Regions from separate parts of the Lysinibacillus sp. FSL M8-0134 genome, predicted to be linked through region 2. Evidence: riboswitches for the same ligand, from Rfam matches in the RefSeq annotation. Region 2 holds a riboswitch; the other holds the start of a gene.
The links. A riboswitch is a leader RNA that binds a small molecule or an ion and turns the genes downstream of it on or off. The one in region 2 is predicted to bind thiamine pyrophosphate.
Positions count from the first base shown of each region.

Region 1: linked by a shared signal. The riboswitch ahead of MKY49_RS11700 (ABC transporter substrate-binding protein) and the one ahead of thiM (hydroxyethylthiazole kinase) in region 2 are both predicted to bind thiamine pyrophosphate.

Region 1 is NZ_JBBPAJ010000001.1:2,297,410-2,305,757, reverse strand. Features, by position in the region: gene parE (DNA topoisomerase IV subunit B) at 1-951, shown strand, start outside; gene parC (DNA topoisomerase IV subunit A) at 948-3,377, shown strand; TPP riboswitch at 3,506-3,616, shown strand; gene MKY49_RS11700 (ABC transporter substrate-binding protein) at 3,774-4,769, shown strand; gene MKY49_RS11695 (thiamine-binding protein) at 4,770-5,060, shown strand; gene MKY49_RS11690 (ABC transporter permease) at 5,060-5,833, shown strand; gene MKY49_RS11685 (ABC transporter ATP-binding protein) at 5,808-6,557, shown strand; gene MKY49_RS11680 (TatD family hydrolase) at 6,547-7,296, shown strand; gene MKY49_RS11675 (hypothetical protein) at 7,344-7,520, opposite strand; gene MKY49_RS11670 (solute symporter family protein) at 7,616-8,348, opposite strand, start outside.
Region 2 is NZ_JBBPAJ010000001.1:3,242,276-3,250,623, reverse strand. Features, by position in the region: gene thiI (tRNA uracil 4-sulfurtransferase ThiI) at 1-494, shown strand, start outside; gene MKY49_RS16550 (alpha/beta-type small acid-soluble spore protein) at 640-858, shown strand; gene thiE (thiamine phosphate synthase) at 930-1,571, opposite strand; gene thiD (bifunctional hydroxymethylpyrimidine kinase/phosphomethylpyrimidine kinase) at 1,561-2,385, opposite strand; gene thiM (hydroxyethylthiazole kinase) at 2,373-3,140, opposite strand; TPP riboswitch at 3,222-3,320, opposite strand; gene mbcS (acyl-CoA synthetase MbcS) at 3,511-5,091, shown strand; gene sppA (signal peptide peptidase SppA) at 5,279-6,292, shown strand; gene MKY49_RS16520 (RDD family protein) at 6,305-6,928, shown strand; gene tpx (thiol peroxidase) at 7,071-7,574, shown strand; gene MKY49_RS16510 (class I SAM-dependent methyltransferase) at 7,663-8,348, shown strand, end outside.

The sequences.
Region 1 (8,348 bases), 940 kb from region 2:
GGCAAGCTTGGGACAAGTGAGGCTCGTTCTGCAGTAGATAGTGTAGTGTCTGAGCAAATTTTGTATGTACTAGAGGAAAATGCGGAGTTATCAGCTTCTCTTGTGCGTAAAGCCATTCGTGCGCAGCAAGTACGTGAAGCTGCTCGTAAAGCGCGTGAAGATGCACGAAACGGCAAGAAAAACAAAAAAGGTAGTACCATTCTGTCTGGTAAACTAACGCCTGCACAGTCTCGGAATGCCGCAAAAAATGAATTATACTTAGTCGAAGGTGATTCTGCTGGGGGCTCTGCGAAACAAGGGCGCGACCGTACATTCCAAGCGATTCTGCCACTGCGCGGGAAAGTCATTAACACGGAAAAAGCCAAGCTACAGGATATTATGAAAAATGAAGAAATCTCAACGATTATCCATGCGATTGGCGCAGGTGTTGGTACAGACTTTGCTGTAGAAGATTCCGCTTATAATAAAGTAGTAATCATGACCGATGCTGATACGGACGGAGCTCATATTCAAGTATTGCTATTAACGTTCTTCTATCGATATATGCGCCCACTTATTGAAGCAGGAAAAGTCTATATCGCGCTACCACCACTTTATAAAGTTTCTAAGGGTACTGGAAAAAAAGAAGTCATTGAATATGCTTGGACAGAAAGCGATCTACAAAAGGCCATCAAAAAAGTTGGAAAGGGTTACATATTACAGCGTTATAAAGGTCTTGGAGAGATGAATGCAGACCAGCTTTGGGATACAACGATGAACCCTGAGACACGGACATTAATTCGTGTCACAATCGAGGATGGTGCACGTGCAGAGAGACGTGTCACGACGTTAATGGGTGATAAGGTAGAACCCCGTCGTAAATGGATCGAAGCCAATGTAGACTTCGGTATGGAGGATGATGCCAATATTTTAGAGAATGAATTCATCCAACAAGAGGAGGACCAAGCATGAGTAGTACGGAAAAGTTTCAAGATTTACCTTTAGAAGAAGTAATGGGTGACCGCTTTGGTCGCTATAGTAAATATATTATTCAAGACCGCGCGTTGCCTGATGCACGTGACGGTCTTAAACCAGTACAGCGCCGTATTTTATATGCGATGTTTACAGAAGGAAATACCCATGATAAGCCGTTCCGAAAATCTGCGAAAACAGTCGGTAATGTAATCGGTAATTACCATCCACACGGAGATAGCTCTGTCTATGAAGCGATGGTGCGTATGAGTCAGGACTGGAAAGCACGTCATATGCTTATTGAGATGCATGGGAACAATGGTTCGGTCGATGGAGATCCACCAGCTGCCATGCGTTATACGGAGGCACGATTATCTGCGATTGCTGGTGAAATGCTACGAGATATCGGCAAGAAAACAGTTGAGTTTGTACCGAACTTTGATGACCAGGATATGGAGCCAACTGTTTTACCAGCACGTTTCCCTAACTTACTAGTGAATGGGTCTACAGGGATTTCGGCGGGGTATGCGACAGATATTCCGCCACATGCTTTAGATGAAGTGCTAGATGCCGTATTAATGCGCTTAGATAAGCCTACTGCGACAGTGGATGAATTAATGACGGTCATTAAAGGGCCAGATTTCCCAACAGGTGGTATTATCCAAGGCGTTGACGGCATTAAAAAAGCATATGAAACGGGTCGCGGTAAAATTATTGTCCGTGCACAAGCGGTTGTGGAGCCTATTAAGGGTGGTAAAGAGCAAATTGTTATCACAGAATTACCATACGATGTCAATAAGGCGAATCTTGTGAAAAAAATTGATGAGCAACGCGTAGATAAACGTCTTGAGGGGATTGCGGAAATTCGTGATGAATCTGATAGAACTGGCTTACGTGTTGTCATTGAACTGAAAAAGGATGTACCAGGACAAGGAATTCTCCAATACTTATTTAAAACAACGGATTTACAGGTAGCTTATAATTTTAATATGATTGCCATTCATAATCGTCGTCCAACAATGATGACCTTACCATTATTATTGGATGCCTATATTGCCCATCAAAAAGAAGTAGTCACGAACCGTTCCATTTACGATTTACAAAAGGCGAAGGATCGTTCCCATATCGTGGATGGGTTAATTAAAGCCCTTTCCATTTTAGATGAAGTGATTGCAACAATCCGTTCTTCTAATGATAAAAAGGATGCCAAGCTTAATTTACAGGCGAAGTTTGATTTTACAGAGGTACAGGCAGAGGCGATTGTCAGCTTGCAATTATACCGTTTAACCAATACAGACATTACAGAGCTTCGACAAGAACAGGACGAGCTAAATAGGTTGATTGCTAAGCTAGAGGGGATTTTACAAAGTGAGGCAAAGCTTGTACGTGTCATTAAACAAGAATTGCTTGATATTAAGAAACGCTTTACAGAGCCTCGTCGCTCAAGAATTGAGCAAGAAATTGAAGAGATTAAAATTACCTTAGATGTTCTTGTACCAAGTGAAGAGGTTGTCGTAACCGTAACGAAGGATGGCTATATTAAACGTACTTCGACACGTTCACATGCCGCCTCGAATGGTCAGGATTTTGCGATGAAGGATTCGGATTACTTATTGTATGAAGCAACCTTAAATACACAGCACCATTTACTCCTATTTACAAATCGAGGCAATTATATTTATCAGCCTGTTCATGAGCTGCCAGATATTCGCTGGAAGGATCTTGGTCAGCATATTTCAAGTATCGTGCCAACGGGTGAAGATGAGTCAATTATCGCTGTATATGGCTTTGAAACATTTGATCAACCAAATACGTACATCTTCACTGCGACAAAGGATGGTCAAATTAAACGCTCTCCACTTGCCGATTACGCGGTGACACGTTATTCAAAACCAATTAAAACGATGAATGTGAAGGCTGGCGATGCCATGATCTATGCAGCGTTTGTGACGGATGACGTGGAATTGATGTTAACAACAGATACGGCTTATTCAATTCGTTTCCCAATGGAGGAATTACCAGTAACAGGTGTAAAAACAGGCGGAGTAAAGGGCATTACGCTAAAAGATGGGGAAGCCTTAGTCGGTGTGAATGTGCTACAACCTGATCAAACGCAATATGTTGTCATTGTGACACAGCGTGGGGCTGTTAAGAAAATGAATGTCGCAGAGGTTGAAGTAGCCAGTCGTGCAAAACGTGGTCTAAAAGTATTAACAGAATTAAAAGCAAATCCGCACCGCATTGTGGCCGTTATTCAAGCAACAGATGAGGAGCAGATTGTTATTGAAACAGAAAAAGGCGTGCAAGAGGTGTTAGATGTCCAAGCATTGACTCGTGCTGATCGCCATTCCAATGGATCGTTTAAAGTGGATATCGCAACAGATGGGGCTATTTCCCATGTTCTAACGACCAAAAAGGAACAATAACCAAGCTTTTTTAACGCCCAGTCTCTTTTGTGAGCTGGGCTTTTTTTGGTGTAAAACGGTTAAACCAAATTAGTACCTTGTCTTTTAAGAGTAACTATGGGTATAATAATCAACGAAAAGTTCATAGCGAAAGAATGTAGGGGGGCTAGTAGTTGCTAGCTGAGATTGTGTCCGATAGACGCTGACCCTTTGAACCTGATTTGGCTCGTACCAGCGTAGGGAACATCTATTCAAAAAAGCAAAGTTTTGAAGATTGATTGCAATTTACGTCTGGGAGGAATCCTAGGCGTTTTTTTATATTTTCAAACACCTCTTGCCCATCGTATTTACGCTTTCTTTCTGGTGACACGCATTCCTTTATGAACACTTTCATATTACAAACTGGGAGGACCTAGCATGAAAAAATGGTTATTTATTCTATTGGCTGCACTTGTAACATTAGTGGGCTGTAGTGACAAGGAGGACAAGCAGGCAACTGATAAGCTAAAAAAGGTGTCAGTAGTACTGGATTGGACTCCGAATACAAATCATACAGGGCTGTATGTCGCGAAAAAGCTTGGTTATTTTGAGGAACAAGGCTTAGATGTTGATATTATGATGCCAGGGGAAGCGGGAGCAGATCAGCTTGTAGCTTCTGGTAAGGCAGAATTTGGGGTAAGCTATCAGGAAGGCATCACACAGGCACGTGTCCAGGATGTACCACTTGTTTCGATTGCCGCCATCATTCAGCATAATACATCGGGCTTTGCTTCGATTGCTTCTAAAGGGATTACCTCACCAAAGGATTTCGAAGGTAAAACTTATGGCGGTTGGGGAGCCCCACTAGAGCAAGCGGTACTCCAATCGTTAATGCAAACAGAAAATGCCGATATTAATCAATTAGATATTGTCAATGCAGGTGATTTAGATTTCTTCACGATGATGGAAAAAGATATTGATTTTGCGTGGATTTATTATGCATGGACAGGTATTGAGGCAGAGCTTCGTGGGGAAAAGATTAATATGTTGTATTTAACGGATTATAGTGATCAGTTGGATTATTATACGCCTGTATTGGCTACTAATGAAAAAATGATAAAGGACAATCCTGATGTTGTAAAAGCCTTTGTTGCAGCTGCTTCTAAAGGTTATGAATACGCAATCGAGCATCCGAGTGAGGCTGCAGATATTTTGCTAGAAGCGGCACCTGACTTAGATAAAGATTTAGTGCATAAAAGTCAAGAATGGTTAGCTGATAAATATCAGGACGATGCGAAGCAATGGGGAGAGCAAAAGCTTTCTGTATGGGAAAACTATGCTAATTGGATGTCTAGCAACAAGGTATTAGAGGGCGAGTTTGATGCAAAGCAAGCCTTTACGAATGATTTCTTACCTAAAAAGGAGGCCAAATAAATGGCAAATTCATTAATCAGTGTCCAAATTATCCCGAAAACAGAGAAATATGAGGATGTCATTCCTTATGTGGATGCAGCCATTGCTGTGATTGATGCATCTGGTGTGAAATATGAAGTACATCCGCTAGAAACGACGATGGAAGGTGAGCTGTCAACATTGCTTCAACTTATTGAGAAAATGAATGACAAGATGATAGAGCTTGGTGCTATTAATGTGATTACACAAGTGAAAATACTCTATCAGCCAACTGGTATTACCATGGATACATTAACGGAGAAATATCAGTAATGAAACAAGCGTTTCAAAAGGGAAGGACGATCATCTTTATCGCCTTCCTCTTATTCATCTGGGAACTAGTCGTGCATGTGGCTGAAGTTCCCCATTGGCTTCTACCTGCACCAAGTCGTATTCTGATGGAAGGCTTTCAGTCGTATCCAACCTTTTTACCACATGCTTTGGCTACGGTGCAATTGGCCATATTAGGCCTTGCTATTGGTATTGTTTGTGGTTTAACGGTAGCTATTGTGTTGCATCGATTTTCGTTTATTCGGGAGTTGTTTTATCCGATTTTGATCATGTCGCAAAATATCCCAATACTTGTCTTAGCACCGCTCCTCATAATATGGTTTGGCTTTGGCTTATTACCAAAGCTCATTATTATTTGCCTTGTGTGCTTTTTCCCGATAGTCATTGCGGCCATGGACGGATTTCGTCAAACTTCACCTGAATTAAAGCACTATTTTGCGATGATTGGTGCGACAACTTCGCAAACTTTTTGGAAATTGGAATGGCCGCATGCATATCCTGCTATATTTTCAGGCGTTAAAATCGCTGCTACATACAGTGTCATGGGTGCTGTCATTGCAGAGTGGCTTGGTGCGAAAAAGGGTATTGGCGTATATATGACCTTAGCTCAATCCTCCTTTCGCACGGATCGTGTATTTGTCGCGATTTTTGCCATTGTTTTGTTAAGCTTACTGTTGTTTAGCAGTATACGATTTATAGAAAAAATCATGGTGAAGGGGAGAGGTAACCATGCTCAGCATTCAAAACATCAGTAAATCCTTTGATGCCCTGCAAGTCCTTGAAGATCTGTCCTTTGAGGTTAAGGATGGCGAGTTTGTAGCTATTGTGGGACCTTCAGGAAGTGGTAAAAGTACGTTGTTTCAATTAATAGGTGGTGTCTCTTCAATCGATCATGGGGCCATTTTATTAAATGGAGAGGATTTACAGCAAAAGAGAGGGACGATTGGCTATATGCCCCAGCAGCCTTGTCTATTGCCTTGGCGTACCATCTTAGAGAACGTTACCATCGTGGAGGAATTACAGCGTAAACCAAACGTCGAACGTGCCAAGGAATGGCTAGAAAAGGTTGGTCTTGGGTCCTTTATCGATGCCTATCCAAATGAACTGTCAGGCGGCATGCAGCAGCGAGTCTCCTTCATACGTGCCTTAGTTAGTGATAAGCCCATTTTATGCTTAGATGAACCCTTTTCGGCGCTAGACGAATTTACGAGATTGGAAATGCAGGCATGGCTTTTATCTATCTGGGAAGAGTACCGGAAATCTATTCTATTTGTTACGCATAGTATAGAAGAGGCTCTCTTTTTGGCAGATCGAATATTAGTCTTAACGAAAAGGCCTGCAACGGTTAAAAAGGAAATGATCGTACCGTTTGCTAGACCTCGCCGAGAGGAAATTCGTCATTCTGCTGCATTTACAGCCTTAAAGCAACAATTATTTATGTATTTACAAGAAGAAAAGGGTGATATGCATGCTGATTGATGCTCATATTCATTTAGATCAGTATAAAGATGAGGAGATTCCAACTTTGCTAGAAGATGCCGATTTTGTCATTGCGGTTAGCATGCATTTGACATCATGCCAAAGGACATTGCATTTATCAAACAGCTATCCTCAAGTTAAGGTAGCTTTTGGCTTTCATCCTGAACAGTCTTTACCAAGTCAATGTGAAGAGGATGCACTATTTGATTGGATTCGTTGTCATGCAGATGAAATGGTCGCTGTTGGAGAGGTTGGCCTTCCTTATTATTTAAGGCAAGAACATGCTATTGATGACCGTCCTTACGTGGTGCTATTAGAGCGTTTTATTGTTTTGGCAAAGGAACTTAGCAAGCCGATTATCTTACATGCTGTCTATGAGGACGCTGCCATCGTATGTGATTTGCTTGAAAAGCATCAGTTTCATCAAGCTCATTTTCATTGGTTTAAAGGGGATGAAACTGTAGTGAAACGCATGATTCAGCATGGTTATTTTATTTCCATCACCCCTGATTGTTTGTATGAAAAAGAAATTCAACAGTTGATTGAAACGTACCCTATTGAACTCATGATGGTAGAAACAGACGGTCCTTGGCCGTTTGAAGGTCCATTTACGAATAAGCGAACATCTCCGTGGATGATGCATTCGACGATTGAGGTGATCGCGCATATTAAGGGGCTGTCAACACAGGAAGCGGCTAAAATCATTAGTGAAAATACTAAGAACTTCTATCAGCTTTAATAGTTCTTCTGCATTAAAGTTAAGAAAAAAGCAGTATAGGGTACGAATTAGTCGTCCTTATACTGCTTTTTATGTTTTGAGTAATCATGCTCTAATTTTTCATTCTTTGTTTTTGTTACACGTTCATGTGTACTAAAGGAGATCGATTGTCGATTTTTTTCAACATCCTTGCCTACTGTCCGTTTAACATGCATTCGTTGCTTTTTAGCTTTAGATTGTGACATACATTTACCCTCCAATCCTTTCTAACATTATAGTAGCGAATAGGGGAGAAAAAGTAAAACCTCGTAAGCAAGATACTTACGAGGTTCTCATGGTATTAGTGAGATACGTCCTGTACAGAAATACCTGTGTTAGCTTTCACGTCTACTTCACGATATTTCGACTCATCACTTTCTTTAGATAGTAATGTGCCAATAAAGCCACCAAGGAAACCAAGTGGTACAGAAATTAAAGCAGGATTCGTTAACATGATTAATGGTTCACCAACGAAAATTGCCTTACCTTCAACTGGATTCCACACGTTTGGTGAAATAGCTACTAATACTAATGCTGAAATTAAACCTGTTAACATCGCTGTTACAGCACCAGCTGTATTAAAGCGTTTCCAATAAATTGTGTAAATGATAACTGGAAGGTTAGCAGATCCTGCAATACAGAATGCTAGAGATACTAAGAATGCAACGTTTAATGTTTGTGCACCAAGCGCTAATAGGATAGAAATAACAGCAATTGTAATCGAACCAATACGAGCTGCAAGAACTTGCTCTTTTTCTGTAATTTTACCCTTTTTAATAATTTGTCCATAAATATCATGTGATAGGGCAGATGCACCTGACAGTACAAGACCTGCTACTACTGCAAGAATTGTTGCGAATGCTACCGCACAAACAAATGAGAATAGAATGTCGCCACCAAGTGCTTCTGCAAGAAGTGGGGCAGCCATGTTACCAGCAGCGTTTGCCGCGATAATGTCTTCTTTCCCAACGAATGCTGCTGCACCGAAACCTAAGAAAATAGTTAGAACATAGAAGATACCTACAATCCAAGTT
Region 2 (8,348 bases):
TACATGTCATTCCTTTTACTGAAATTCAAGTACTTATTAAAGAAAAAGTACCTTCTAATGTTTCGATGACAACAACACGTCGTATGATGTTAAAGGTGGCTGATCAAGTACGTGAAGAGATAGGCGCTCTTGCAATTGTGACAGGGGAAAGTCTGGGACAAGTAGCAAGTCAAACGCTAGAAAGCTTGACGGCTATCAATGCTGTAACGAATACGCCTATTTTACGACCATTGATTTCAACAGATAAATTAGAAATTATCGATATTGCAGAAAAAATTGGCACTTATGAAACATCTATTCAGCCATTTGAAGACTGCTGTACAATATTTACACCTGCCAGCCCAAAAACAAAGCCAAAGCTTGAAAAGGTAGAGCATTATGAAAGCTTCTCTGATTTTGATGAACTCATCGAGCGAGCAGTAAAAAATCGAGAGGTCTACATTTTCCCTAAAAAAGAAGAACAGCAACAAGATAAGTTTGCAGATCTATTATAAGGTATCTACAGCCGTTTCAAAGTCAATTTTGAGACGGCTTTTTTATGTTATTTTATCTATGCCATTAGAGGTACAATTTACCTCTAAAATTTTTGTATTAAAAATCTAATATCGCACATTCTATATTCACAAGGAGGTGAGAGACATGGCTTCAAACAACAACCGCAGTTCAAACCAGCTTGCAGTGCCTGGTGCACAACAAGCACTTGATCAAATGAAATACGAAATTGCACAAGAATTTGGTGTTCAATTAGGAGCTGAAGCTTCAGCTCGTGCCAACGGTTCCGTTGGTGGTGAAATCACTAAACGTCTTGTACAAATGGCAGAATCTCAATTAAAAGGTATGCCAAACAACAACCAATAAATGCTGACTAAGCATTTATAAACTTAAAACCAGTGACCGTAAAAAGGCACTGGTTTTAGTTTGTTTAAAAATCAACCATTTATGCGTGTCACAGACCTTAACGTATTTACTGTATGCTTAATATCTATACTTTCACAGATAGCTGAAATAACAGCAATACCATCTGCCCCAGCTTGAAATACGGCGTATGCATTGGTAGGGTTAATTCCACCAATCGCTACAATTGGTAATTCAGGATAGAAATTGTGAGCTTGCTGCAAAAAATTTGTACCACATGGTGATTGTGCATCCCGTTTTGAAGTTGTTGCAAAAATCGGACCAATACCTACATAATCTGCTTGATGGATAATGGCTGTTTCTAGTTCGTCCTGGGAATGCACAGAAACACCAAGAATCATATTACCAATTTTTTTACGTGCTATGCTAACATGTAAATCATCTTGTCCGATATGAACACCGTCCGCACCAAGTCGTAATGCAAGTTCGACATCATCATTGACAATAAAAGGAACGTTATATTGTTGACATAGTTTTTGACATTGACGTGCAAATTGTTCATAGGCAAATCCAGTTAATGCATGGGAACCTTTTTCTCGAAATTGAAACATGGTAATTCCAGCTTGCAACGCTCTCTCTAGTACATGAAGGGGATTCTGATGACTAACATTGCTTGTGCCCATAATAAAATAAAGTTGTAAATCCTCACGTTTCATAAATCAACACCTCACAGGAATCCTTATGCAGTTGATAAGCAAAATGATTTGTTGGTCCATAACCATGACCAATAGATAAATCATGTAAAATTGCTAATTGAATAAATTTTTTAGCTTCGATAATTGCCTTATCCATCGCAAAACCTTGACCAAGAAAAGCAGTGATTGCTGCTGAAAATGTGCAACCTGTGCCATGGGTATTGGACGTTTGGATACGTGGAGTTTGCATAGAAAAAGATTTACCGTTTTGAAAAAATACATAATCAATAGCAAAATTTGGATCTGCTAAATGGCCACCTTTAAGAATGACGCAATGTACACCTAATTGAAAAAAACCTTGAGCTACTTCACGTATATCTGAAACATCATGTATTTTTCTCCCTGTCAGAGCCTCTGCTTCAGGGATATTGGGGGTAACGATCGTAGCAAGTGGTAGTAGAGAAGAGCGCATTGCTTCAATAGCTTCTTGCAGTAATAAGCTTTCTCCACCCTTTGCAATCATTACTGGATCAACAATTAGTGGGATGTTTTGATTATGAATCATATGTGCGATAGCTTTAATAATATCAGAGGAATAAAGCATCCCTGTTTTAATTGCAGCAATTGAAAAATCTTCGATTAAAGCTTGAAATTGTTTTTCAACAAAGGAGTGATCAATAGGGAAAACTCCTGACACACCCATTGTATTTTGTGCTGTCAAAGCTGTAATTACTGAAGTACCAAACACCCCTAATTCCTGAAATGTTTTTAAATCAGCCTGTATGCCTGCACCGCCACCACTATCTGAGCCTGCAATCGTCGTTACAATATGCATGAAGCTTCACCATCCTTCGATAGGCGATAAAGAGCATTTAGTAAAGCTATTTGGAAATCACCAATATCTGATGTAAACGCTGACGCCAGTACCGCAGCTTTTTTATAGTAAGTTAATGTGTCCGCTAATTGTCTGTATGGATTATGGCCTGCAATATAGGCGGCACCGCAAATAGCACTAAGTAAACAGCCTGTCCCTGTTACCTCGGTCATTTGCATATTCCCGCCATTTATCCATTGGCTATCCACACCATCTGTTATAAAATCTCGTTCTCCTGTTATGATAACAATGCATTGATAATGTTGGGCTAATAAAATCGCCTCTTCTTCTAAAGCAATGGAGCCATTCCCACTATCGACACCTTTTTGTTGCCAGTCAACATTGGCTATTGCTGCTAGTTCCCCAACATTACAACGAATGACCGAAAAATGTACTTCCTCAAGCAAGTATCGTACCGTTTCTTTTCGATAAGTAGTGGCACCAGCACCGACAGGATCTAAAATGACTGGAATTCCAAGTTTATTGGCCATTTTGCCTGCTAACAACATTGATTCTTTAGTTCGATCATTGAGTGTACCGATGTTAATTAACAAGGCTTGAGCGAGTGCTACCATTTCCTCTACCTCACGGCTATCATCGGCCATAACCGGGGAAGCGCCTATTGCTAATAAACCATTTGCTTGGAAATTTGCTACCACATAATTTGTAATACAATGAATCAGTGGTTGCTGTTGACGAATTGTTTGAAATATCATCGTAGTCCTCCTTTATGGATGGACGTAAGCATGCAAAAAAGGCTCTTTTTGTGTAAAAATGCACGAAAAAGAGCCTTTCATCAATAGATGTTTATTGCTCCCTACGTCAGTATTAACTAACAGGTTCAAAGGGTCAGGTTTTACCTTCTCAACTCTTGACGAGTCCCCCTGCAATCTTGCTTTTAGTTGACCAAAATGTACCATACTTTTCAATTGTATTCAATAGCAAGTTTACCTATCGACAAAATGTGACCGATGCCATATAGCAGAGTATGATAGTTGTCATGACTTTTCCAAAATTAAGCGCAAACCATTGAAAATGCTGAAAAAAGAGTTTTATAATGTGTCATAGCAAAAGGGGGCATTTGCCATGAAGAGACAAGATTTAGTTGCACCAGAATGGTATAACATAACAGATGAAATTGAAAAATATGCTCAAGATACAACAAAAAATGCATTAATTATTTACGAGGAAAATAAGGATGTACAATTTATTACATATGCATATTTACTTGAAAGGGCAAATCAAGCTGCACACGTATTCACGATGCAAGGTTTATCAAAAGGTGATGTGATTTTAGTGATGGTACCTCGTTCAGTGGAAGCATATATTGTATATATTGCAGCATTGAAAGCTGGATTAACTATTATTCCGAGCTCAGAAATGCTAAGAACTAAAGACATTGAATATCGCATCAAGCATGCGAATGCTAAAGGAATTGTTGCTTACGAGCCTTATATTGATCAATTTGATCAGGTGAACAATTTACAAGGAATGCAACAATTTGTTATAGGGAAGGCCCATGAACCTTGGCAACCACTTTTAGAAAAAATGCGCATTCAACCTACAACTTACATAAGTTCTTCTCCAACAAAAAGTACAGATACTGCATTCTTAGCTTATACAAGTGGTACAACAGGAAACCCAAAAGCAGCTGTACATACTCATAGCTGGGGCTATGCACATTTACGAACAACAGCACCACACTGGTTAGGTGTGCAAGAAGATGATATTGTTTGGGCGACAGCAGCACCAGGTTGGCAAAAATGGATTTGGAGTCCGTTTCTAGCAACATTAGGGAGTGGTGCTACTGCATTTGTATATAAGGGGAAATTTGATGCATCTACCTATCTAAGGTTACTCGAAAAATTTAAAATAAATGTTTTATGTTGCACACCTACAGAATATCGTTTTATGGCAGCACTAGAACATTTACATGAATTCGATTTAACGGCACTTCGTCAAGCTGTATCAGCAGGAGAGCCTTTGAATAGCGAGGTCATTAACGTATTTTCGAAGACTTTCGATTTGCAAGTCCGAGATGGCTACGGTCAGACGGAAAACACATTACTTGTTGGCACAATGGTTGGAATGGAAGCTAGAATTGGTTCTATGGGAAAACCAACTCCTGGCAATAAGGTTGAAATTATAGACGATTTCGGTAACCCTGTTGCTGTTGGAGAAGTTGGCGATATTGCTGTTCATCGCACCACTCCCGCACTGTTTAAAAAATATTTAAATGACCCGGAACGAACAAATTTACAATTCCGTGGAGAGTGGTATATTACAGGTGATCGTGCTTATAAAGATCAAGATGGTTACTTTTGGTTTGAGGGTCGTGGAGATGATGTCATTATATCCTCTGGCTACACAATTGGGCCATTTGAGGTAGAAGATGCTTTGATGAAGCACCCAGCTGTAAAAGAAGCGGCTGTTATTGCGAGCCCAGATAAAGTTCGGGGAAATATTGTTAAAGCTTTTGTTGTACTTCGAAATGCTGAAAATGGTGATGAAGCACTTATTCGAACTCTTCAAGATCATGTGAAACTATTGACAGCACCTTATAAATATCCGCGTGCTATTGAATTTGTGGAAGAGCTACCGAAAACATCCTCGGGGAAAATTCGACGTGTTGAATTAAGACAGCAAGAAGCAAAACAACTACACTAATTATCATTTCCTAGGAAATAATGTCGAAAATCAAAGTTCAAGAATGGCAATGGACTTTGATTTTTTTTGTTTTTTTAGGTAAGGTATTATGAGGAAATAAATAGTATAAATCTTTTTGCATATGATTGCAAAAAAATGAAACAAAAAAGCTAGTCATTCGTATTACGTGTTAAGGAGGCGGAAAGACATGAATGTTAAAAGGTGGGTTGCTTTAGTAATCGCAGGTGTTCTTTTATTATTTTCATTGGGGATTAACACCATTTTTGCTCTATTTAAAGCAGATTTCCTAGGTAATTTTGATAGTTTAATGGCAGGAAATAATTTAGATGTATATGAAAATGTAATTGAAGGAGATAATTTTGATAAGCGGATCGCTTATTTAAAGGTAGATGGAACAATTCAAGATATCGGCTCAAGTACATTATGGCAACCAGTTGCCTATGATCATCAATTTTTCCTAGAGCAATTGGATAATATTTTGTATGATGATTCAGTACAAGGCATTGTTTTAAGTGTCAATTCACCAGGTGGTGGCGTCAAAGAATCAGCAGATATTTATAAAAAGCTCTTAAAGATTAAAGAAGAACGTCAAATTCCAATTTATGTATCTATGGATTCTATGGCTGCATCAGGTGGATATTATATTTCAGCACCTGCAGATAAAATATTTGCGCATCGTGATACAATTACAGGATCGATTGGTGTTATTATGCAATCTATTAACTACCAAGCATTAGCTGAAAAAGTTGGTGTGAAATTTGAAACGTTTAAATCAGGTGAACATAAGGATATGCTAAGTCCAATGCGTGAAGTGACAGCAGAGGAACGTGCCATGATGCAAGATATGATTAATGAAACATATGAAGAATTTGTGGACATAGTAGAGCAAGGTCGTAATATGTCTGAAGCAGACGTGAAGAAAGTGGCAGATGGTCGTATTCTTGGTGGTACAAAAGCGCTTGAGGCAGGCTTAATTGATGAAATTGGGGATGAAGAAGCAGCTATCGCAGCGTTAAGAGCAGATTATGGCCTTGAAGATGCTGCATTATTTGAGTATGCATATGATATGGGAGGCTGGCAATCGTATGTTGGTATGAAAATAGGCTCCATATTTGGTCCCTCTGCGGAAGAAAAGATGCTAATGAAAATTATGACGGACTACAGTGCGCCTAAAATGATGTATTTATATGGGGAATACTAAGGGGGAAGTACAATGACAAACAATGAAATTGTTATGCAGGGCTCACCCTCTATGGAAAATGGCTTTCTTATCAACACCTCAGAAAAATCGGCAAAGCCTACAAACTATGCGTTAAAAACCGCTGGCTTTTGGATTCGATTTTGGGCATTTTTATTAGATGGTTTCATAATATCTGCTGTAGGTGGAATACTCTTCAATCCTATCTTTTATCTAATGGATTGGTCCTTATCAGACACCGTTTGGTATGCGCCGATTTCTCTCATCACGGCAATTCTCTATTATAGCTATTTTGTGCTAATGACAAAGTTCTTTGGGCAAACATTAGGGAAAATGGTTTTTGGATTACGTGTTATTTCATTAAAACATGATAAGCTAACATGGTCAGATGTGTTATTCCGTGATTGGATTGGCCGCATTATTAATAATGTTTTTATGCCACTTTATATTTTGGTCGTCATTCTACCAGAAAACCAGGGTTTACATGATTATTTTGCAGATACAACCGTGGTACACGAAAAAGTCTTTATTGAAAAGGATGTCGTACCTATAGCTTCTTTGAATCAAGAAGAGATGATAGAAAATCAAGTGCAAGAGGAAAAACCTGAACTAGCCAAGCTAGAAGAAAAAAATGAATAGTAAGCAAGAGGCTGTCTCGAAATAATAGTGAGGCAGTCTTTCCTATTAAATAGCACATTCTAATAAAGTAAGCTAACTTAGTTGCAATTAATTCCCTTCATTTAGTAATATTATGTACATATGATGATTAGGAGGCGTTTATATGGCACAAGTAACATTTAAAAATGGTCCTGTAACACTAGTAGGAAATGAAGTAAAGGTGGGCGATCAAGCTCCTGATTTTACAGTATTAGCGAATGACCTATCACCTGTAACATTAAAAGATTCAGAAGGAAAAATTCGTTTATTTAGTGTTGTACCATCATTAGATACTGGTGTATGTGATGCGCAAACACGCCGTTTCAATGAAGAAGCAGCTAATTTAGGCGATAATGTAGTCATTTATACAGTATCCGTAGATCTTCCATTTGCTCAGAAGCGTTGGTGTGGGGCAGCAGGTATTGATGCAGTTCAAACTGTTTCTGATCACCGCGACCTTTCATTTGGTGAAGCATATGGCGTGTACATTCAAGAATTACGTCTTCTGACACGTGCAGTTTTCGTTGTGGATGCAAATAATAAAGTGACATATGTTGAGTATGTACCTGAAGCTACAGATCATCCAAACTATGAAGCGGCCGTTGCAGCTGTTAAAGCACTAGCATAATGAGCTGCTTTTAGGCTAAGATAATACTAGACAAATGGGCTGTGACGTGTTTTGTCACGGCTCTTTTCTGTGTGAAAGGAAGTTATCTATGGAAAATATCGAGAAATTATTTGGTTTGCTTAATGAGCATGCCGAAAAAATCGAAAAAGAACACAATATAACACTGTTAGAGGGGTTACTAGATGGTCTAGAAGCATGGCTCGATGGTGAAGTTGATTTTTCACAACAGGGTGCGACAAAAGAGGATATTCGTAAAGCTATTCAAATCGCCATTTTAAAAGGAATGCGTAAAGGTTCGCAGCCAAATCATCAAATGACACCAGATACATTAGGTTTACTCGTTGGCTATTTTGTGGAACAAATTTTTGTAGAGCGTCTTGAAAATGAAAAGATTTCAATCATGGATCCAGCAGTAGGTACAGGTAATTTACTACTGACGGTCATGAATCTATTAGATGGCAAAGTGGAAGCGACTGGTGTTGAAGTGGACGAACTACTTATTCGCCTTGCTGCGGCCACTGCTGACTTAATAGAGCAGCCTATTTCTTTATACCGTCAAGATGCCTTAGAGGATTTATTGGTAAACCCAGTTGATGCAGTTGTTTGTGATTTACCTGTAGGCTATTATCCAAATGAAGAAGTGGCACTCAACTATGAACTATGTCCGTCTGAGGGAATGAGTTATGCACACCATTTATTTATTGAACAATCGATGAATTATACAAAAGATGGTGGCTATTTATTTTTCCTTGCGCCCTCTCATCTTTTCGATTC